2 regions of the Paenibacillus sp. KS-LC4 genome follow, and region 2 is predicted to be linked to the other one. Evidence: riboswitches for the same ligand, from Rfam matches in the RefSeq annotation. Region 2 holds a riboswitch; the other holds the start of a gene.
The links. A riboswitch is a leader RNA that binds a small molecule or an ion and turns the genes downstream of it on or off. The one in region 2 is predicted to bind thiamine pyrophosphate.
Positions count from the first base shown of each region.

Region 1: it holds a riboswitch for thiamine pyrophosphate, as region 2 does, so the genes downstream of both, thiC (phosphomethylpyrimidine synthase ThiC) here and V5J77_RS05020 (acetylornithine deacetylase) in region 2, are expected to answer to the same signal.

Region 1 covers NZ_CP145905.1:4,392,288-4,404,253, forward strand. The annotation lists gene V5J77_RS18500 (iron ABC transporter permease) at 1-33, opposite strand, end outside; gene V5J77_RS18505 (iron ABC transporter permease) at 36-1,082, opposite strand; gene V5J77_RS18510 (TetR/AcrR family transcriptional regulator) at 1,282-1,863, shown strand; gene V5J77_RS18515 (NAD(P)H-dependent oxidoreductase) at 1,927-2,499, shown strand; gene thiC (phosphomethylpyrimidine synthase ThiC) at 2,512-4,281, opposite strand; TPP riboswitch at 4,568-4,673, opposite strand; gene V5J77_RS18525 (glycosyltransferase family 4 protein) at 4,708-5,877, opposite strand; gene V5J77_RS18530 (hypothetical protein) at 5,964-6,260, opposite strand; gene V5J77_RS18535 (tryptophan-rich sensory protein) at 6,399-7,163, shown strand; gene V5J77_RS18540 (hypothetical protein) at 7,598-7,843, opposite strand; gene V5J77_RS18545 (hypothetical protein) at 8,356-8,640, opposite strand; gene V5J77_RS18550 (IS110 family transposase) at 8,767-9,963, opposite strand; gene asd (archaetidylserine decarboxylase) at 11,223-11,966, shown strand, end outside.
Region 2 covers NZ_CP145905.1:1,176,434-1,188,399, forward strand. The annotation lists gene V5J77_RS04995 (YafY family protein) at 1-7, shown strand, start outside; gene V5J77_RS05000 (DinB family protein) at 92-601, shown strand; gene V5J77_RS05005 (stalk domain-containing protein) at 747-2,327, opposite strand; gene V5J77_RS05010 (hypothetical protein) at 2,530-3,171, shown strand; gene htpG (molecular chaperone HtpG) at 3,353-5,233, shown strand; TPP riboswitch at 5,366-5,477, shown strand; gene V5J77_RS05020 (acetylornithine deacetylase) at 5,595-6,923, shown strand; gene tenA (thiaminase II) at 8,062-8,733, shown strand; gene V5J77_RS05030 (ABC transporter ATP-binding protein) at 8,730-9,572, shown strand; gene V5J77_RS05035 (ABC transporter permease) at 9,569-10,336, shown strand; gene V5J77_RS05040 (ABC transporter substrate-binding protein) at 10,421-11,473, shown strand; gene V5J77_RS05045 (ThiF family adenylyltransferase) at 11,494-11,966, shown strand, end outside.

The DNA of each region.
Region 1 (11,966 bases), 3.0 Mb from region 2:
TTCGCTTTTTGGAATTAAATTAGCAGTGCTCATAGCTATAAGTTCCCCCTTTGCTTAACCGCAAGATAAAGGAAGAAGGGAACGCCAATAATCGCAATAAGAGCACCGACCGGGGTCTCATAAGGGCTATTAATCGTACGCGCTACAATATCTGCTACAATGAGCAGAAGCGCGCCAAGCACGGCGGAGCAAGGTATAATCCAGCGGTAATCCACACCTACCAAATAGCGTGCTAAATGGGGAATAATTAATCCAATAAAGCCTACCGCTCCGACAACGGATACCGATGCACCAGCCAAAATAAGCGTAACGATAATGCCGATCGTCTTCGTCAGCTTCGTACGCTGACCAAGGGACACCGCAACATCATCGCCTAGACTAAGCAAGGATATTGAGCGTGAAATCGCAATGGCTACCAGGATGCCGCCGATAATCCAAGGCGCAACAATACCAATCTGCGACCATTTTGTATTGGCAATGCCTCCTGCAAACCAGAAGGCAATGTCCTGTCCAATTTTAAAGTGAATTTGAATCCCTTCCGACAAGCTTACGAACAATGTACTAATAGCTGCTCCTGCAAGCGTCAGCCTAACAGGCGTCAAGCCGCCCTTGGCGAGCGAGCCGATACCGTAGACGATGCCTGCGGCAAGCGCCGCTCCAATGAAACAAATAATCATTATTTCCAAATGCGACATGCCGCGAAAAAAAGCAAAGCACAGCGCCAATGCAAAGCCTGCGCCCGCATTAAGCCCGAGCAAGCTCGGATCGGCCAGCGGATTTCGGGTCATCCCCTGCATAACGGAGCCTGACACCGCGAAGGCCGCCCCTATAAGTGCAGCGGCAAGCGCCCTTGGCATTCTCAGCTCTTGAATAATCTGATGCTGGGTAATATCCGGATTGAAATTAAAAACAGCAGTCCAGACCGTGGATAAGCTAATTTTAGCCGCTCCGACTGAAATAGATAAAGCAAGGCCAAATAATACAGCAGCTGTGCCAACGATAAGAATGATAGTCGCTACTAGCGGCCTCGATCGCTGCCTCATCTGCTTTAATTCCTGTTTTTGCTCCTGTTTCAACGACATGATGCAGCTACCTTTCCCTTCACACCAAACCAAATGGTATCATGATAACGATTCTCGTTTTCAAATATACCAAAGTTTGTTTGTTTATACAAGCGTAATCGGCTGTAGCCATCCTCTATCGGTAAAGCTGCCGTTACGAGGGTGAAATAAAAATGTATGGCCTCTTGCATTTTAGTTAGTGTTCACTTACAATACAAGCATGAACAAAAAATTACATGCCGATAGTAAAAAAAAGGATATTATGCAGGCGGCGATGCTCCTGTTTGCTACGAAGGGTGTTGACGGCGTTTCCGTCAAAGAAATCGGTCAGGCTGCCGGAGTTACGGATGCAGCGATCTACAAGCATTTTAAAAGCAAGGACGCCGTTGCCTTGGAAATTTTTGAGCAGGATTGTGCCAGTTATACCGCTTTAATTGATTATTATGTGCAGAAGGACGGAAGCAGCGCTAGCCGTTTTCGGCAATTAGTCGATGAAGTGCTGCACATGCACGATGAGGACCAGTACGGATTGCTGCTTCTTTCCCAGCAGCATGAGCTGTTTTATACAGCAAGGATGGAAGGGCAGCTTAGACAGCCGCTTGATGCGTTAATAGATTTTATCGAGCAAGGCATGGAGCGCGGCGAGCTTCCAGAGCAAAATGCCCGTCTGTCGGCTGTCATGGTGATTGGCATTATAACCCAGCTTGCGGTATCCAGCATGCATGGCGATCTCCCCTCCCAGCTTGCGCCGGACGCAGAACAGATCAAACGGCATCTATTCGCTTTAATCGGTCATTCGTGACCTTTTCTTTTTGACTTATTGGTTAGTGTTCATTAACTAAAACTAAAGGAGTGTTTCAAAACGATGAACAAAATTTTAATTATTCAAAGCAATCCCGCTGAAGGAAGCTACGGCGAGGCGCTGGCTGCCGCTTATGCTGAGGGCGCCGCTGGCGCCGAGGTTCGTACTATTCATTTGTCCAAGCTCGATTTCAATCCCGTCCTAACCGGTGGCTATAGCAACCTAGCACCGCTGGAGAAGGATTTGCAGGAGGCGCAGGCGCATATCAAATGGGCTGATCATCTTGTTTTTGTATATCCTACATGGTGGGGCGGGCCTCCTGCTTTGCTTAAAGGCTTTATTGACCGCGTCTTCCTGCCCGGCTTTGCTTACAAATATGTGAAAGGAAAGGCGCTTCCCGAGCAGTTGCTCAAAGGAAAAACAGCCCGGATCATCGTCACGATGGACTCACCAGGCTGGTATTATCATATATTCCAAGGGGCAGCCGGCCATAAAATGATGAAAATCAACATTCTGCAATTTTGCGGCATCAAATCTGTTCGCTTCACTACGTTATATGAGGTCAGAAAATCGTCACCTGCCAAAAGACAAGGCTGGCTTGCCAAGGTGAAGCAGCTTGGGGAACGGTTCGCCTAATCCAAAAGCATTTTAAGTTTCGCTCATATATAGCTGACTTCCCGATTCCTTGAACGACTTGGCCCTCTCCTTCATGCCCGCCTCAATGGCCTCCTCCGTCTCAAGCCCGTTTTGCTCGGCGTAATCCCTAATGTCCTGTGTAATGCGCATGCTGCAAAACTTCGGACCGCACATCGAGCAAAAATGGGCCGACTTAGCAGCCTCCGCAGGCAGCGTCTCATCGTGATACGCCATGGCGCGCTCAGGGTCGAGCGACAAATGGAACTGGTCGCGCCAGCGGAACTCGAAGCGAGCCTTCGAAAGTGCATCATCCCGAAGGCGTGCGCGGGGATGACCCTTCGCCAGATCGGCAGCATGAGCCGCTATTTTATACGTGATGACCCCCTCCTTCACATCCTCCTTGTTCGGGAGTCCAAGATGCTCCTTAGGCGTCACATAACAGAGCATCGCGGTGCCGAACCAGCCAATCATAGCTGCGCCAATAGCCGATGTAATATGGTCATAGCCAGGTGCAATGTCCGTTGTCAGCGGCCCGAGCGTATAGAAGGGCGCTTCCTCGCATACCGCCAGCTGGCGGTCCATATTTTCTTTAATCAGATGCATAGGCACATGACCCGGCCCTTCGACCATCACCTGCACGTCATGCTTCCAGGCGATTTTCGTCAGCTCGCCCAGAGTATCCAGCTCGGCAAACTGCGCAGCATCGTTGGCATCTGCTATCGAGCCCGGACGCAGGCCATCACCGAGCGAGAACGCTACATCGTAAGCCTTCATTATTTCGCAAATTTCCTCAAAATGCGTATATAAAAAATTTTCCTGATGGTGGGCCAGACACCATGCCGCCATAATCGAGCCGCCACGCGATACGATGCCCGTTACCCGCTTGGCTGTGAGCGGAATGTAGCGAAGCAATACGCCTGCATGGATTGTAAAATAATCAACCCCCTGCTCCGCCTGCTCGATGAGCGTATCGCGGAACACCTCCCAGCACAGCTCCTCCGCTTTGCCATTCACCTTCTCCAGCGCCTGATAAATCGGCACGGTGCCAACCGGAACCGGGGAATTGCGAATAATCCATTCGCGCGTTGTATGAATATTTTTCCCTGTGGACAAATCCATAATCGTATCCGCGCCCCAGCGCGTCGCCCATGTCATCTTCTCCACCTCCTCCTCAATAGAAGAAGCCACTGCGGAATTACCAATATTCGCATTAATTTTTACATGAAATGACCGTCCAATAATCATGGGCTCGATTTCGGGATGATTAATATTGGCGGGTATGATCGCACGCCCAAGCGCAACCTCCGAGCGGACAAATTCGGGGTCCATCCCCTCTCTTATCGCAATAAACTCCATCTCATGCGTAATGATTCCTCGGCGCGCATAATGAAGCTGGGTGACGTTATGTCCTTTTGCCGCCCGCAGCGGCTGCGTCGTTATTGGAAAAAGCTCCGCTCCGCGCTCGCTCGCCTTCTCCGCTGTCATGAAGCCGTTATCCTCCGGCCTTATCGCGCGTCCGTCATACCGCTCCACATCTCCTCGCCCTTGGATCCAGTTTCCCCTTACATGCGGCAGCCCTTTATAAACATCCGCCTCATAAGCGGTATCCGTATACGGCCCGCTTGCGTCATACACACGGATCGGCGCATTCGGTATTTTTTCACCATTTCTGCCTGTGCTTGCCTCCAGCTCAATTTCGCGCATGGGCACCCAAATATCCAGTCTTGCCGCCGATTCGTACACCTTGCTGCTGCCCGGCAGCGGATTCATAAATATCGTCATATGCAAAAAAACCTCCTATGGCATTATGAAATTCCACCAGGAGGCCCTTACACATAGATTCAGTTGGAAAATGCAGCGCTTTGCGCCTGTTCCTTTGCTTCCACTCCATTAGGCAAAATGACGACGCCCCACAAACGAGGACGCCAAAAGGCGCTCCGCTTGCGTGCTTTTTCAGCCAGAGGGCAGCAAAAAAACCGCTCCGGCGAAGAAGCGGCAGAATGTGCAAACATACGCGAATGGCAGAGCTCCCCCTTTGCTAAAAAAGCAAAAAGAAGCTGCTCGCGATGAACTCACTTTCCCACTTTCCTACGCTGGCATAACCCAGATCAGGTTCAAAGGGACCAAAGCTCACTCGCTTTATCTCAGCCATGAAGGCGCCCCTAGTGGATTTCCTTGTTAGACTATATCGCTTCCATATACTGGTTGTCAATGCGAATCGAACAGTTTTCGTTCATTCAGCACATTCATCCAGCTGCGGCCCGTATGCTGCCAAGTAAAATTCCGCTCCACCCGCTCACGGCTCTTCTTCCCCATGCTAGCCCTAAGCTCGGAGCTTGAGAGCAGAGCATGGAGTCTGGCTTTTAGCTCACTTTCCAGGTTTTGCTGCGATATCAAATAGCCGGTGACGCCGTCGCGCACAATTTCCTTCATGCCTCCCGCCCGAGTCGCCACTACGGGAAGACCGGTCGCCATCGCTTCAACATTGACAAGACCGAATGCCTCTCGCTGACCCGAAGGCACGATCGCCATATCGGCGGCTAAAAACCAGTCTGGCACTTCGGTATAAGGCACATATGGAACGAAGCGCACATGGTTCGGATAAGCGCGGCCGAGCTGCTGGAGCTTGCGGGAATAAGCAGTCGAGCGATGCGAGCCGTAGAACGGACTGCCGACGATGACGGCAAGCATATTGGGATGTTTTTTTACCAGCTCAGGCATAATATGCAGCAGATGGTGAACGCCCTTAAGCGGAATGAGTCTGCCGAGAAAAATAACGACCTCGCGGCCCTCCAGCTTTTTCAACTGCCGCTGCCGCTGCCGCTTCTGTCGTCCTTCCTCGGTAAACCGCGACGGAAAAAGCTCCGTCTCTACGCCGGGATAGACGACTCTTATTTTCGCTGCCGATTCAGGCGCCCTCGTCGCAACGACACGGCGCAGAAATTCGCTATTTACAATAATACGATCAGCCGCTTGCAGACTTTGGTGCAGCCTTGCCGGCGATATGTGCCCGGGGCTGAGAAAAGTAGAGGAATGCAGGCTCAGCCAAATTCGGGCAGCCGGCAGCTTTTTCTTCAGAGTAAGCACATGATGGGGACGGTTCTCCACTTGAATAACATGAGGCTTATAAGCAACTAGAGAACGGCCTACAGCTGCGATATAGCTGGCTTTATTCACAGCTGGAAATCTGATGCAGGCAACGCCACCCACTTGCCCATTGCCCTTAAGACCTTTAGCCGTCCGTCCGTAAATGCGGGGATGGATGCGATTTTTAAGAAGTGGAACGAACTTTTCGACTACCCGCTCGACCGAGCTGCTTTTCGCGGATGGGATCGGAAATGACCCTGGTGTAACAAACGCCACTTTGGCAAGCGTCATTTCGTGCAACTGCCTCCTTGCGCATTAAAATGGCCATATTTGCGATAGCATACGCACCATTCGCGCAAATTGCCACTAGCTGAGGTCTAGGCGGTCGGTCGAAATACATTCATAGCCATTCGCGCAGTCGCATAAATTGCCAAATAAGCCCCTCCGATTATAAAGACTGGATTAAGCAGCACCGCATGAATTTCCGTCATAAAAACCGTGTCGCGCAGCATCGTTCTCGCTACAGCAGAAGCAATGGAAATAAACGTCGTAAACAGCAAAATGGCAGCGAGTGTATCCATTACAAGTTGCGTCTTGGGGCTGCGGGAGCCCAGCCATCCTGCGATCAGAGAGCAGGCCGCAAAAATCAGTGTAATGATAATCGTGATGGTCATTTACATCCCCCTTCTCTTTTGTGCTATCCTACATGAAGCTTAAGCATTTTGTATAAGAAATAAACGAGAAAACGTGAAATAAATGCTTGAACAGGTGAATAGACAATAAGAGATGCACGAGGAGAGGAGAAAAATAAAATGAATAGAGCCTATCGCTGGTTAAACGCTTTCGGACTGCTGATCGTAATTGTCGTCAATGCACTTGCCGTCACCTTGCCCCTTGGAGGCAAAACGACGGCCCAGCTTGCGGCGCAATATCCCATTCTGTTCATGCCCGCTGGCTATGCCTTCTCCATATGGAGCCTCATTTATTTGCTGCTTGCCGGATTTGTTATCTACTCCTTTCTGCCCTCAGGCAGAGCAAGCAAACTGCCCGCACAAATTGGCATACTGTTTTTTGTAAGCTGCCTGTTCAATGCGGCTTGGATTTTTGCCTGGCAGTACGAGAAGGTGTATGCCAGCGTATTTATAATGCTTGCACTGCTCATCACGCTGATCGCCATTTATACGCGCGTCAGAACGCCCGGCTGGCAGACGGCAACGACTGGCGAACGTTTTTTCGTAAATCTGCCATTTAGCCTTTATCTCGGCTGGATCAGCGTAGCGACTATTGTCAATATTACTTCTGCGCTGTACAAGTCGGGCTGGCAGGGCTTTGGGCTGTCTGAGACGACTTGGACGATTATTTTGCTGGCCGTCGCTACCTTGATTGCCTTAAGTCTTGGCTGGAGCTACCGCGATGCCGCTTTCGTCGCCGTCTTCATCTGGGCGTTCATCGCCATCATCGTCAAGCAGCAGGAGCATGAAGCCATCGTCTTCAGCACACTCGCTGTCACGATCGTGCTCGTGTTGTTTATTGTGTTTTTGCTGGTGTTGAAGCTGCGAAGGAATCGTGGGTGGTAGGGATAAATGGGAATGGGGGGGAAATGGAAGGGACCCGCGCTTGCGATTTCCCCACACCTAAAAAAACCTTGAGAGGCAGGATAAGGCCGCTCAAGGTTCTTCTTTGAATGAAACAAATAATTGACTATTTACTTCCTCCACCGTGCCCCAAACTTTTCAGTGACTTCTTCTTTAATTTCTGTTAGTCATTTAATGATTTCACTTTTTGTAAAATGATCTAATGTCGACAGTACGAGGGCGTAATTTAATCTTATTTGCTGATGATTCAAATTTCTCTAATGCAATATTTCGACCCATTCACTAGCTTGACTCATTATCTTGGGTACGGAATCATGGAAGTGACTCACCATAATTAACCTGTTCAAAGCAACCGAAGAACGTTATTCATAGATAAATTCAACTAACACGATGCAATTTTCAAACTTTTACCTCATCTAAGAAGCGTATGACATTGTATCAGGAAAAACTCCATCGCCTTCTGTGAGTATTCTAATTAGTGCAGAGGCTGTTCGGAAATAATAGAAATTCGAGGTTGAGCCAGGAACCCTTTCTAGTTCTTCAGGTTCTCCATTTGTTTTATTCAACTTCATTCTCCCTAAAGTATCTTTATCAGGACCAAATTTATAAACTACATATTCTTCTGTTTCTTCTTCTTTGACTAATAGAACATAAGTAGCCACGATAATACCACCTTTTTATATTATGGATATTTCGATTAAATATAATACTTTAGAGCTTCTGCATGCCCCTGTTCATATGTTAGAGCATCATATAGTTTGACTCAAATAATTCATGATATAGAAACAATATATCATGAATTATTAAAATCCCCTTTTTTAGCATTTCCTCGCCAAAGCCTGTTGATAATCTAGGACAAGTGACTTAATCTTACTATTGTCGAATTTATATTTTTCATTTGCCACATACAGCATGTAAAGCATACTTTTAGATATGTATAACATCCGCCTTAAGAGAGCTTTGCCTTTATATCCTCCCCCAGCGGAGCGCAGCATTTTAAAGTTGTGTAGCATTTTAAAAATCCTATGAGAAGGAGAAACCAACAAAAAAAACAGGTCAATCATGGTAGTATCTGACCATAATCGACCTGCTCAATATAATACATTAGCATTATTTATGAGGTAAATTTAAAGCTTTTGATGTGCGTACAACAAGCGAGCTCTATGGGCAGGCACTATGTTTTGTCGCGGTTCATTCCAGCCAGCTTGAAGCTAGGCATCGCGAAACCCTTCAGAGCCAGATGAGCAAAGAAAAAAAGAAAATCAATTAGGCGCTGCGGAGCTTGGCCGCGGAACGCTTTGCCTGTGAGCACGATGCCGAGCAGCGAATCCAGCATTCGGCAAACAGCAAAAATGAAGGTGGCATGCCACCCATTTAGAGACCAGTTCGGAAACGTATCCCTTACCGCATGCCAAGCGAGGTCGTCCGAAGTCAGAATAGGGTTTGAGAGTTTACACAAACCAGCTAATATCATGTCAATACTTTCGCGCAAACTATTTTATTTTCTAAAATACAGAAAAAGACAGTACGAAAGTAACCCCAGTGAAAACTGGAGTTTTGTGTAAAATTATCCTTTTTTAAAGGGTTAGGAAGGGCGGTAATAAACCGATTTTGTAAGCATGGCGAAAATTATATGCAATAATTTATTGGTGCAAGCAATAAGTGCAACCCGGTGAGGCTTTCCTTCAAGCCTCTTCTTGTCATAAAAATTCCGAATATTTTCGTTTCTCACTGCTCCTCGAATACCGCAAAGCACAGCCAGATAAAGCGCTCTTCTTAGACGGGAAGACCCTCGTTTGGTTATACGATTCTTAGTGGCTGCAAATTTACCTGATGAGAATACGCTAGGATCAATACCTGCAAATGCTACAAGTTTTTTGGCATGAGGGAACGAGGAGATGTCCCCAATCTCTGCAAGAATGGATGACGCAAGCTTATCTCCAATACCAGGAATAGAGCGCAATAAGTCAAAACCTTGAATGCTTGTTGCTTTGATTTTGATGGCTTGCTCAAGATCAGCAAGATGGTTTTGATACTCCATGAGCAAGCTAATCATAAGAAGCAGTGCTCTGACTTGTGATGGGCTGTAATCTACGATGAGACTGTTCTTGGCAGCACAAATGATCGCGTCGGCTTTACGAGATGCCCAGGACATCGACCGATTGCAGTGTGTACGAATGATCGTCTCCATTTCACCATGACTTGTAATGAGGACGTGTTCCGGTGTCGGATATTTCCTCAACACCTCAAGTGCAGTTTTGGAGAATAGCTGACCAAATATGTTGGAGTACAGCGGAAATAGTTGATCCAATATCGCTTGGAAGTTAAGCTGGGCTTGAACATAGGTATGGCTAATCATTTCGTGCTGCCTACATAAGAATCGAAGCTCGTCTTGTTCAAGGGGTCTTGATGGAGCTGCCTGGAGCTCTTCTTTGTAAAAGAGCTCTGCTAGATGTTTAGCATCTTCGGCATCGGTTTTCACTTTCCTTAGTTTGGATTTACGTGCACGTTGCGGGATAAGTGGATTGAGTGTAATGACCTCATAGCCCTTCTTTTGCAATACAGCTACAATTCCTAGATGGTAATGCCCAGTGGATTCGAGAACAACAACGGGCCTCAGACCGACCAACGTTTCAACCTCTTGTAACTTTAGTAACAAGATATTCATTTCTTCATGAGTATGCTGAAAGCGGAAGGGCTTTCCGTAAGGTTTGTTTCTTTCAAGTAAGATAAATCCTTCGCTTTCTCCCTTAGACACATCAATGCCAATAACAGGTCTCATAAGCTCCTCCTACAAATGAAATCGCCGGCCCTACTAACTATTGCACGTCCATAGCTTCGCGTGTTATTCGAGATCTAGGTCTCAACCAGCTTAATCATGGTTTGTACAATAGCAGGTGGACAGTTTGTGTAACGGGCTTATTGCCCAGATATTTTATCGTCCTCCCCGGCTACAGCTATTGTAAATGAAAATGAGGTCAACCAGATTAAGCTGGCTAACCTCATAATACGAGAATATTTTACAGACTCTTTACAGATTTTCAATATCGATAGCTTCCTTAACTACAAACCTTTCATACCATCCATTTAAAGGGAAATTTGAAACATTGACTATATCCAATTCTAGATTCCAATCGCTGATACCGCTGCTGGTCTGACTGAATTTAATGCCATCTAGTTGGCTCCCTATCTACAAAATCATGAAATTAAAAATTTACAATTTATGATATAACCTAATTTAATAATTTTCCACATTATTTTTCTGAAACATTTCTGAAACTCCTTTCCACGGCAAATAATCATAATTTTTTTCAAAAAAAACTTTTATAAACAAGTATTACACACTATTAATCACGTAGTTATTTTTAATCCTCTGCTTCGCACTCCTCAACTAAACTCATTGCTATATAGATACTACGTCTTTCACTTCATTATTTTATATACAAAAAAATCCTCTTTTTCAAAATAATTAAGGAAAGAAACAGCATATGAATTTCACTCAGAAAATAAGGATTATCCTCTGTACAAGGATAGACCCGGCGGGCTTCGCGGACTCAGCAGCCGCTATTTCAAGTAGATCAAAGGAATAACACTCGGCGCGGACTCAGGAGCCGTTATTGCCCCGTCATAAGTCCTATTAATAAGTTATTGAGGGTAATAACGAATCTCCTGTCCACTTACAACCTGAAATTGGGACAGAAACCCAATTAGCGGCTTCTGTGTCCGCCAGCTTTCAAGTGAACCTCTACCTGCATGCATTTAGCAAAAGAAATCTTAACAGCACTCTCACTCCGCGATAACTAAAGCCTCTGTTTTCAGAAGAAGTCTATTTATTCACCGTTGCCTTATTAGCTTGTTTAACAAACCCCTTGCAAAGGTTAGAGTATCAAATAGACAACAAAATGGATGTGTCGTGCCCTTTCCACTTTCCTTACTATAAATGGTCGCGAATCAAACCTATTGCTTTGTGATGCGGGTTGTGGCACACTGTTTGGGACAAGCACCACTATTCGAAGCAAGAAAGGACGTGACGGTACGAGCATGCTAGATGGATTACTTCGTGCCATGACGGAATTAAGCTCACGCAAGTCAATTTCGAGATTGACTGGGCGTTTTGCACAATCCAGAGCGAGCCGCCGTTTTATTCCGCGCTTTGCTGCCATGTATGGAATTAAGGTCGAGGAAGCCGAGAAACCGTTAAATGAATACGCTACGCTAAATGAATTTTTCACCCGGCGATTAAAGCCAGGCATGCGATCAATAGACGATAGCGCAGACAGCCTCGTAAGTCCGGTTGACGCTCTTATTACAGGAATTGGACCGATTGAAGACGGAACAATTGTCAATGTAAAAGGGCAGGATTACACGATTGAAGAGCTGCTGAACCGTTCGCCGAGAGCAGAAAACTATCGGAACGGCCATTATTTTGTCCTTTATTTGAGCCCGACCGATTATCATCGGATTCATGCTCCTGTGGCTGGCACAATTGTGGAGAGCGAGCATATTCCCGGCAAGGTGTATCCAGTTAATGATTTCGGCTTAACCAAAATGCGCCGGGTGCTCAGCCGCAATGAACGGCTTATTACTTATATTAAACATAGCGGCGGCGAGACAGCTGTCGTGAAAGTCGGCGCTATGAACGTCAGCAGCATTCGCTATGTTGAGCCGCTGTCGCCGCATACCGTAAAGGGTGGCGATCTTGCTTATTTTGAGTTCGGATCAACAGTTGTGCTGCTGACTGAAAATAAAACCTTCATCCCGCTGCCTAGCCTAAAGCTCGGACAG
Region 2 (11,966 bases):
AGTATGACGAACTATTGTCATACTTCTTTTTTTATACTATCAACAGTAACAAAATCAAATTCATGATCATTAAAAAGGAGACGATATACGAATGTCAAATTATCCGGTACAAATGTTTGAATATCACACATGGGCGAGCCAAGCCATCCTTGGGAAAATCAAGGAGCTCCCGCCCTCCGTGCTGAGTCAAGAAGTGAACAGCTCCTTTCCCACCATCGCCCATGCCCTTACTCATATTTATGCGGTTGATAAGATGTGGTATATGGTTTTGACAGGTACAGGTATGCCAGAGGCGCTGCAAGCATGTATGCTGCTAAATGCGAAAATTATGAGTTCTGTAGATGAATACGCCAATGAGTTTGCCCAGTTATCGGAGCAATACAGAGAATGGTTCCGAGGCCAAGCTGATTTGGAGCAAACGATTCTGCTTGACAATCCATTCGCCGGAATACGCCAAACAAGCTTGGCGGAAATTGTGCTGCATTTGGTCAATCACGGAACCTATCACAGGGGCAATGTTTCGACTATGCTGCGTCAGCTTGGCCACTCGTCCACCATGAATGACTATGCGCTGTTTTGGTATCAGGAAGCAGCAAAGTAAAACGACAAGCCATGATCCAAAGCCGTGAAAATCAGCCGGAAATCGTTAAAAGTCAAAAATCCCCTGAGCACAAGCAAGTGCTTCAAGGGATTTTCTCATTTAAAGCGGGCTGCACCCGCTATGCGAAGGGCAGTGTGCAGCCCCTTTATTTTTTCGCGTAAAAGCTTACCGTTCCCGTGCTCTCATCCGCGCTAACGAACAAGCTGCGTCCTTGTACCCGGTGAATGCCCTCCGGCGATTGTCCAGCGGTTGGAATCAAGCCGAGGTAGACGGGATTCGCAGCATTAGCGACATCGAAAAATAAAATCGCATCCGCACGTTCCGACGCTACTGCCGCAAGCGCTGTTCCGTCAACTGTCGCGACGGTCAGATTTTCCACCTCGCTGCCCTTGTTCGGGCTGCGGTCATCGGGATACAAGCCGACCTTCGCCGTCGCCTCGTCAATCAGGTTCGCGCTGTCGTATACCCGCTTGCCTTCTAAATCCCATACGGCGATGTTGCGGCCACCGGCCTTCACGCCGTCCTTGAATTCATTTTTGCCCAAATCGCCTTCATTGGCGGTCAGCACATATTTGCCATCCGGCGAAAAAGCGATGCCATCCGGCTCATAACGAGCGGTCAAATCATCCGTAAACCGCACATTCCCATCGTCCGCCAGATCGGCTTTATGCTGCGTTGTACCAAGCGAGAAAATCCGAATGAGCTTCTTCGTCTTCAGATCGACAAGCGCGATGGCGTTGTTTTCCTGCATCGTGACGGCTGCTGCTGCGCTGTCCGGGCTGATTGCCACGTATTCGGGCTGCGGATCATGCGGATAAATGGCTCCCTCTACTCCGTCCAAAGGAGTAGCTATGTCCACAACCTCGCCCTTCAGCGGGTCACCGCCTGCAAATGAAACGATCATAATGCTGCCAGGACGCTTCGCATTCGCAAAGTCAATCTCATCCGCAGCTTTATCCAGCTCCTCATCCTCAATCGCAATCACAGCATTCAGTCCGTCTGGCGAAAGCGCAATGGAGTCGGGGCCGATGCCAAGCTCATATGTTTTTACGGTTTTGTAGGTAGCTAAATCGACTACAGCAAGCAGTCCTTTGTTTGCTTTGTTCACATCATCGCCCGTGCGGATGACCGCAAGCCCATAGCGACCGTCCTTGGATACGGTGACGCTGGTCACTTCCGCCTCTGGAGAAAGGTCGTGGAAGCTGACGGTTTTCAGCACGCTGACTTTGTTGATGTCTGCAATATCAAGCACGGAAATGCTGCCGTTGTCGGCTTCGGTAACGAGCAGGCGTTTGCCGTCTGGCGTAGAAGCGGCGATTTCAGCTTTTTCGCTTGGCATTTGGAAGGAGGCGGCAAGCTCAAAGCCGCTTTTATTTTGCTGCTGGACGAGCTGTGCTTTCAGGCTGTCCAACGCTTTTTTGGAAACATAGGTCGTGCTTTTCGTTAAAAGGGAAGGGCTCCCAATTTGAGCGGCAGCACCGTTAATCGTTGCGGACGAAGAGCCGATCGGGAACGATGCTTTTAAACCGCTCACCGTAATTTCAGCACTGCGGCTGGCAGCGTTCCAGGTTACTTCGCCTTGCATATTTTCGATAGCCTGTCGCAGCTTCACATAATCGCCAGCAGGCGCATCAGCAGCGAGAGCGGCAGGAGCAAAAGCGCCTGTACCGGCAGCGAGCATTGTTGCGACTGACATCAATTGAACAAGTTGCTTGACCGTTTTCATAAGCTTGCAAATCCCCTTTATCCTTTTTTTAAGATCGTATGAAGAATCGTTCTAAGTATATAAATAGATTGTTAAAGACAGATCAAGGGACAGAGCTATTTGTGTAAAAACGGCATAAGATCGGCTTCCAAATAAGGGGAGAAACGATATAATAGAATGACTTATAGGGCGAAGGGGCGCTGGAAGCAGGATGGGAAAAGCGTTGTCGAATAAGCAAAAAATAAGAGGCTGGAAGCGCCGAGTCCGGCGAATAGATAAGTGGAAGCAGTGTCATATGCAGCTGGATATGGAATATCTCGCCCAATATCAACGGGATTATGTGAAGCTTTGGATCGACCCATTCTATAGGCTCGTTCGCCGTAATCCGCCTATCTGGTTTTCACGGCTGCTGCTGGCTGCGCTAATGGATATTTATGAAGCGTGGCATCAGCAATTGGAGCAGCGAAACGAAGCTTTTTATTTGAAAATATGGCTGTTTGAGCCGGCTTTCATAACGTCGCAGGTGGTTGCGGCGATTGGCGAGCAGCTTCATTATTATGATCATATATTTGAGCAGAATACGATGATGCAGGCTAACGCAGACGAACGTCTAGCGAAGCTTTCGCTGCTGCACAAAATTAAAGGCGTGGAGCGTTTTGCCTGGCTGCTGCATATAGATGCGGAGTTTCATTATGAATCCGAGCTAGACGATGATCTGGCATCAGGATTTCGGACGGAGCGGGAGGTTAAGCGGATCAAGAGCAGGGCTTATAATGTGGAGAAGCAGCAATGGGGCGGACAAGCAGACACGCTATACAAGCTGCAAGCTGGTGACGTATGGGTAGGGGAAAGGCGGCATTCGTAAATGCTGTCTTATCTAGAGCAGTTTTATGCCGAATGGGACAGCGAATGCTAACCATAAGTTGACATTACAAATTCATATATGGTATATAAAAATTAGTATTAGCACTCAGTCGTGAAGAGTGCTAAACTAGACTTAGCCTTACGCAGCCTTAAAATGATGATTATTGAAGGGAGATTTATTCGTGGCCAAGAAACAGTTTAAAGCGGAATCGAAGCGATTGCTGGAAATGATGATTAACTCCATCTATACGCAGAAGGAAATCTTTTTACGCGAGCTGATCTCTAATGCTAGTGATGCAATTGATAAAATCTACTACAAAGCATTGTCCGATGATCAATTGGTATTTAATCAGGCGGATTATTATATTAAAGTAACGGCGGATCAAGAAGCGCGCACGCTGACCATTGCGGATACAGGTATCGGAATGACCAAGGAGGAGCTGGAGAACAATCTCGGCGTTATTGCCAAGAGCGGCTCGCTTGCCTTCAAGAACGAGAATGAAGCGAAGGACGGCCATAACATCATCGGCCAGTTCGGTGTTGGTTTCTATGCAGCCTTTATGGTGGCGGACGTTGTAACCGTAACGAGCCGCGCCCTCGGCAGCGAGGAAGCATTCAAATGGAAGTCCGAAGGTGCAGACGGCTACACGATTGTACCGGCTACGAAGGACACCGTTGGAACCGAAATCGTATTGAAAATCAAAGACAATGCAGAAGAAGTTAGCTACGACGAGTTTTTGGAGCAATATCGCCTGCGTGCGATCATCAAGAAATATTCCGATTTCATTCGCTACCCGATCAAGATGGATGTGACTGGACAACGTCCGAAGGACGGCAGCGAGGGTGAATTCGAAGAGTATTCTGAAGAGCAGACGATCAACAGCATGGTGCCGATCTGGCGCAAAAATAAAAACGAGTTGACGCAGGAAGACTACGACAACTTCTATATGGAGAAGCGCTATGGCTTCGACAAGCCGCTTAAGCATATCCACATCAGTGCGGACGGCGCGGTTGTGTACAATGCGATTTTGTATATTCCAGAGCATACGCCATTCGATTATTACACGAAGGAATTTGAGAAGGGCCTTGAGCTGTACTCCAATGGCGTACTCATTATGGACAAGTGCTCCGACCTGCTGCCGGATTATTTTGGCTTCGTGAAAGGGATGGTCGATTCCGAGGATTTGTCGCTGAACATTTCCCGCGAGCTGCTCCAGCATGACCGCCAGCTGAGTCTCATTGCCAAAAACATCAAAAACAAAATTAAAAGCCAGCTGATCAGCCTGCTTAAAGACGAGCGCGACAGCTATGAGAAGTTCTACAAAGCTTTCGGCAGACAGCTGAAATTTGGCGTGTACAACGATTACGGCGCTAACAAGGATACGCTGCAGGATCTGCTGCTGTTCAGCTCCTCCAAGGAGAAGAAGCTCGTATCGCTCGATGAGTATGTAGAGCGCATGCCGGAGGATCAGAAGTACATTTATTACGCTTCGGGTGCGTCCATTGACCGCATTGAGAAGCTGCCGCAGACGGAAATGGTATTGGACAAAGGGTATGAAATCTTGTACTTTACGGACGATATCGACGAGTTTGCGATTAAAGTGATTTTGAAATACAAGGATAAAGAGTTTAAATCCGTGTCCAGCGGCGATCTTGGCATTGAAGCAGATCCTAGCGAGACGCCGACTGAAGAGGAAGCGACTGACAACAAGGAGCTATTCGAGAAGATGCAGGGCATCCTCGCGGGCAAGGTTTCGGGCGTTCGCGCCTCCAAGCGCTTGAAATCGCATCCGGTATGTCTGTCCTCCGAGGGCGAGGTGTCGATCGAGATGGAGAAAATTCTCCAAGCGATGCCAGACAGCCAGAACGTAAAAGCGGACAAGGTGCTCGAAATCAACGTCAACCACGAGATTTTGCAGTCGCTCAAAGCCGCTCTCGCCAGCGATGAAGAGAAGCTCGGCCTGTACACGAACCTGCTGTACAACCAAGCGCTGCTCATTGAAGGCTTGCCAATTCAGGATCCGGTTGAATTTACGAACGCAATGTGCAAAATCATGGTGTAACAGACAACGACAGCCAGCGACAACCATATGGAGGGTTTTCCCTAGAGCAGCGTTAAGCTGCTTTGGAGAAAGCCCTCTTTTTGATAGAACCGTTGCCTAATCTTGAGTATTCCGTTATAGTTAAACTAATTTCATACGAAATGCGGGTGCTGGATAAAGTCTGGCTGAGATAGGGAACTTGTTTTCCTGACCGTTAATCTGATCCAGGTAATGCTGGCGTAGAGAACATGACGAAACCTAGCCATTCGTGTATTCTCGAATGGTTTTTTTGTATTTCTCCGCTTAAAAAAGTAGCTTGTCTAAGGCGAAATTTTGGATGAGCTGCGAGCATTGCTTTCCTTCAGGAAAGGGGAGAAAGTAGATGACAGAAGCGTGGATTGAGGCCTTGCAGCATCAGGTGGACGAGCGGCAGGATGAGCTGTTTGCGCTGCTAGCCGAGCTGGTGGCCTATCCGACCGTCAGCCCTCCAGCTCGCAATACGCTGGAAGCGCAGCAGTTTTTGGAGAAGCAGCTGCAAGCGAGCGGTTTTGCAACGGAGCTATGGGAGGTTTACCCGGGTGATCCGAACGTGACAGCGGTAAAACGGGGCACCGATAGCAAGCACTATCGCAGCCTGCTGCTTAATGGGCATATGGATGTCGCCGAGGTGGGCGACAGCGGGAGCTGGAAGCATGATCCGTTCAAGCTGGTGCTGGAGGATGGGCGTGCTTATGGACGTGGAACCGCCGATATGAAAGGCGGGCTTGCGGCATTGCTGTTTGCAGGTAAGCTGCTTACCGAAGCGGGCGTGGAGCTGAAAGGGGATTTACTGTTCCAAGCCGTTATTGGCGAGGAAGCGGGCGAGGCAGGCACTCGCGCATGTATGGAGCGTGGATGTGAAGCGGATTTTGCCATCGTCGCCGATACGAGCGGGCTGGCGATTCAGGGGCAAGGCGGGGTTATAACGGGCTGGGTCACTTTGCAAAGCCCGGAGACGTTCCATGATGGCATGCGTTCGCGCATGATCCATGCCGGAGGCGGCGTTCAAGGCGCCAGCACCATTGAAAAAATGACCAAGCTGATCGCCGGGCTTCAAGATTTGGAGCGCCACTGGGCGGTAAGCAAATCTTATGAAGGTTTTCCTCCCGGCGCAAATACGATAAATCCTGCGGTCATTGAGGGCGGGCGTCATGCCGCTTTTATCGCAGATCGCTGCTCGCTTTGGATAACGGTTCATTTTTACCCGAATGAAGATTATGAAGCGATTGCTTCGGAGATTGAAGAGCATTTGCTTGGCGTGGCGCAGGGTGATCCTTGGATGCGCAAGCATCCGCCAACCTTTCGGTGGGGAGGGCGCTCAATGATTGAGGAGCGTGGCGAGATATTCCCTTCGCAGGAGCTACAGCCCGAGTGGTCGGGGCTGAAGGCGCTGGAGCAAAGCCATCAGCAAGTGCTTGGCGTGCTGCCTGCGGTTGGCATGAGCCCGAGCGTCACCGATGCAGGTTGGATCGGTAGGGAGGGCATCCCAACGGTCATTTACGGTCCAGGGCAGCTGGAGCATGCCCATGCGGTGGACGAGAGCGTCGACATCCACGAGCTGATTTATTATACAAAAGTTATACTGGGCTTCATCGCCGACTGGTGCAACCGTCCGAAAGAGGAAGCAGAGGGCGGCGAGCAAGGCTCAGGCATCAACGAGTGGCGAGTGTGAGTAGCGAGTGGGAGTGCCGAGTAGCGAGTGCCGAGTGCCGAGTGCGAGTAGCGAGTGCGGGTAGCGAGTGCGAGTAGCGAGTGCGAGTGCCGAGTGTGAGTAGCGAGTGCGGGTAGCGGGTGCGAGTAGCGAGTGCCAGTGCGAGTAGCGAGTGCGGGTAGCGGGTGCGAGTAGCGAGTGCGGGTAGCGGGTGCGAGTAGCGAGTGCGGGTAGCGAGTGCGGGTAGCGAGTGCGAGTAGCGAGTGCGGGTAGCGAGTGCGAGTAGCGAGTGCGGGTAGCGAGTGCGAGTAGCGAGTGCGGGTAGCGAGTGCGAGTAGCGAGTGTGAGTGGCGAGTGCAAGTGCGAGTAGCGAGTGTGAGTGACGAGTGGGAGTGCCGAGTAGCGAGTGGCGAGTAGCGAGTGTGAGTGGCGAGTGCGAGTGCGAGTAGCGAGTACGGGTAGCGAGTGCGAGTAGCGAGTGTGAGTGGCGAGTGCGAGTAGCGAGTGCGGGTAGCGAGTGCGAGTAGCGAGTGTTTGTCGAGCGGACAGAGAAGCCGTTATTTTGCGAAAATCAATGATTTTGCCTCGTTTGCGGACTCAGATGCAGTTATGGGCAGCAAAAAGCATATAAAGTCCTCATTGATCACGTTATAGCGGATTTCCTGTCCGCAAACACGATTAAAGTGGCCTAATAGCTGAAATAGCGAATTTCCTGTCCGCTGATACGACTAAATCGTCGACCAAATCGTCGACCAAAGCGGCTAAATCCACTAAATCATCGACTAATCGACCTCATCGTGGATTTAGAGGAACGTCAGTCAGCGGAATTAAATGGGATTAATGAGAGTAATGTTTACCGTAGCGTTGAAAGTAGCGTTAAAAGTAGCGTTAAAGCAGCAGTTGTATTGAAGTGAGCGTTTTGAGATAGACGTGCTGAGCATATGAGAGTTAGCGAATCACTCTCTTTTAAATAAAATGCCGGATGAAAAAGGAAATAGCGTAGCGAAAGGTTTGAGCTGGAGAAGCGCAGCGTTCGCATTTAATTCTTGATTTTGACCATGGCTGGTCAGATTCAAGAATTAAAGGAGTAACAGCGAGCGGAAGCCAAACCTTTCACGCAGCACAGCAGCCCTTTTTCATTCGGTGCCCGGAGGCTATGATGAGCAAATTTAGCGATAGATTATATGAAGCAAGCCGCAAAGTATGGCAAAAAAGCCACGAGCATCCGTTTCTCGTGGAAATGCGTGAAGGAACGCTGGAGCCGCAGCGCTTCATCTATTATCTCAAGCAGGACTATGTCTATTTAATCGACTATGCGAAGCTGTTCGCCTACGGCAGTATAAAAGCTCGCGATATGGCAACAATGGTCAAATTCGCCGGGCTGTATCATTCCACACTGCATGTGGAAATGGAGCTGCACCGCCAGTATGCCGACCGTTTTGGCGTTACGCGCGAGCAGCTTGAAGGTACGCAGCCGGCGCCAAGCAATGTCGCCTATACAAAATATATGCTTGACGTTGCAGCGAATGGCTCGCTCGCGGAGGTTGTAGCAGCGCTGCTGCCGTGCATGTGGAGCTACCGCGAAATCGGTGTAACCTTCTCGAAATATCCAGGTGCGCTGGATCATCCTCTTTATAAGGAATGGATTCTTATGTACAGCTCGGAGGAGTTCGGCGAGCTGACCCACTGGTGCATTGGCCTTATGGACCAATTGGCAGAAGGGCTTCCGGAGCGAGAGCTTGCGAAGCTGGAGGAGCATTTTGTCCTGACCTCGAAGATGGAATATTTATTTTGGGATATGGCATATCGCATGGAGGAGTGGCCAGTGTGAGTAAAAATAAAGCTCTGCCGGGAGGGCAGAGGCTTGAACAGGCGGCGGGGGCAAGCAAGCCAGCAGGCCTTAGCGTCAGCGGACTGACGTATGCTTTTCCCGGCGGGCCGCCGCTGATTGAAGGGCTTGACCTGCATATTAGGCAGGGCGAGTTCGTCAGCGTGCTTGCGGCGAGCGGCATGGGCAAGACGACGCTGTTTCGGCTGCTGGCCGGTCTGCTGGAGCCGCAAGCCGGCACGATTGCGATCGGCGGCGTAAATCGCCAGCAGCAGGCGGCGAAAATTGGCTATATGCCGCAGAAGGATTGCCTAATGCCGTGGCGGACGGTGCTGGATAATGCCGCGCTCGGCATGGAGCTGGCAGGAACGCCGAGGAAGGAAGCGCGCCAGCGGGTGCGGGAGCTGCTGCCTGATTTCGGCCTCGCCGAAACCGAGGCAAAGTACCCGCATGAGCTGTCGGGCGGCATGCGTCAGCGGGTATCGTTTCTTCGTTCGCTGCTGGGCGGCGGCGAGCTCTTTTTGCTCGATGAGCCGTTCAGCGCCCTTGATGCAATGACAAGAGTCAGCATGCAGGAATGGCTGCTGCAAATCTGGGAGCAGCATCGCAAGACGATTGTTTTTATTACCCATGACATAGATGAAGCACTGCTTCTGTCGGATCGGGTGCTGGTCGCTGCAAAGGCGCCCGTTGCCGAGCTGGTGGAATATCCGGTAGGACTTGCGCGTCCGCGCACCTATGAGACGATGCTGAGCGAGCCATTCGTGGCGTTAAAACGCCAGCTGCTGGGGCATTTCGGGCACGCGCACACAGCGGCTAGCCTAGAGGGGGGAAGCCGATGAAGCGCTTGTTCAAGAAGCATATGCCTGCCCAGCTGTTCATCCTTCTGCTCGCAGTATTGTGGGAAGTGGGAACGCGAATATTCCAAATTCCCCATTATATTATTCCTAGGCTGTCCGATGTGCTCATCTCGATGGCGGATAACAGCGGGCTGCTGGCGCGGCATTTCGTCATCACGTTAGGAGAGGCGCTGCTCGGGCTGGCGATTTCAATCGTGCTTGGCACGCTATCGGCGATCTGGATCGACAGCTCATCGCTGGCACGTAAAACGCTGTACCCGCTCGTTGTCGCCTCGCAGACGATTCCAATTATTGCGTTATCGCCGATTATGGTCATGTGGTTCGGCTATGAAATCGGCAGCAAAATCGCCGTTGTCATGCTGTTCACCTTTTTTCCCATTGCGATGAATACGGCGGACGGCTTCCGCTCGGCGGACCCGGATATCGGGGAGCTGCTGCGGACGATGGGAGCAAGCAAGCGCGAGCTGTTTCTCAAGTGGAAAATTCCTTCGGCGCTGCCGGAGTTTTTCACGGGGCTGAAAATGGCAGCGGCGATCAGCGTCGGCGGCGCTACGCTTGGCGAATGGCTGGGCGGCGAAGCGGGCCTTGGCATGTACACGAAGCGGGCGGCGAATATGCTGCGCGGCGAAAGTGTTTTTTCTGGCGTGCTGCTGCTGTCAGCGATGGGCATTCTACTATTTTTAGCCGTGTTGGCGGTTGAACGAATCTGTCTGTCTTATAGAAGAGAATCGAAGGTAGGCCAGTAGTGGCCCCAAGGCTATAGCAGAGTACCGCTCAAGCTTTATCGCCTTTTATAAACTAAAATTGAACGAGAAAGAGGTAAGCTGTTTATGCGCAAGGTGTATGAAGGAAATCATCATGATACGAAAAATAAAGCTTCCAAATGGAAACGCAGCTCTTGGATCGCAGCATGTCTGGCTTTGATGCTAGCCATTATGGCGGGCTGCTCCTCGGATAACAAAAACACAGCAAATGGCGCCGAAGGCGCGCAGGAGCTGACGGTGCTGCTCGACTGGTATCCGAATGCGGTGCATACCTTCTTGTATGCGGCGGAGGAGCAGGGCTACTTCAAGGAAGCGGGCCTAAATGTGAAGCTGCAGGTGCCGGCCGATACGAATGATGCGCTTAAGCTGGTTGCAACTGGCAAAGCGGATCTGGCGATCAGCTATCAAATGCAGGTAGCGGTTGCCCGCGCAGAGGACATTCCGATTGTATCGGTTGCTTCGCTTGTGCGTCATCCGCTGAACCAGCTGTTCGTGCTAGAATCGTCTGGCGTGAAGACGCCAAAGGATTTGGTCGGCAAAAAAATCGGCTATCCGTCGATTCCGCTCGATGAAGCCTACGTAAATACGATGGTGAAAACCGATGGCGGCGATCCATCAGGGCTGAACTACGTCGATGTAGGCTGGGATCTGATTCCGGCGATGACGACGAAGAAGGTCGATGCCATTATCGGAGGTTACGTGAACCACGAGAAGCTGCTGCTGGAGAAGGAAGGCGTGAAGCTCATTGCGCTTAACCCTGCCGACTATGGCGTACCAGATTATTACGAGCTTGTAATGACAGCGAGCGAGGAAGGCGTTGCCAGCAAAAGCGAAGTATACAAGAAATTCATTGCTGCGGCGGCCAAAGGTCAGCAATATACGGCGAGCCATCCGGATGAGGCGCTGAAGGTGCTGCTCGACAAGCAAAATGCGGATTATCCGCTTGATGCCGAAATCGAGAAGCAAAGCCTGCATGTGCTGCTGCCGCTCATGGATGCCGGCTCCGAAGCTTTTGGCAGCCAATCGGCGGAAAATTGGAGCAATGTCATTTCATGGTTGAAGGAGCATGGCCAGCTCACGAAAGATATCAAGGCTGAGGATGCATTCCGCAACCTATAATAGTGGAGGGAATACGGCGTATGGACGAACGTTATTCAAGACAGATGTTGTTTGCGCCAATTGGTGAAGCAGGGCAGCGCAAGCTAAGCGAGAGCGCCGTGCTTATTATAGGAATGGGAGCGCTCGGCACCGTTCTGGCCAATCATATGGTCAGAGCGGGGGTCGGGCTCGTCCGTTTCGTTGATCGTGATTATGTGGAGCGGAGCAATCTCCAGCGGCAGATGCTTTACGACGAAGAGGATGTCGAGCATGGCTATCCGAAGGCAGTCGCCGCCGAGAGGAAGCTGCGCAAAATCAATTCCGATATTAAAATCGAAGCGATTGTTGCTGACGTCACCGTTCAAAATATCGACGCTTTGCTGATGGATATCGACCTTGTGCTCGATGGGACGGATAATTTCCAGACGCGTTTTCTGCTTAATGATGCTTGCTTCCGCAGCGGTATTCCGTTTACCTATGGCGGAGCGGTTAGCTCGCGGGGCATGAGTGCTAT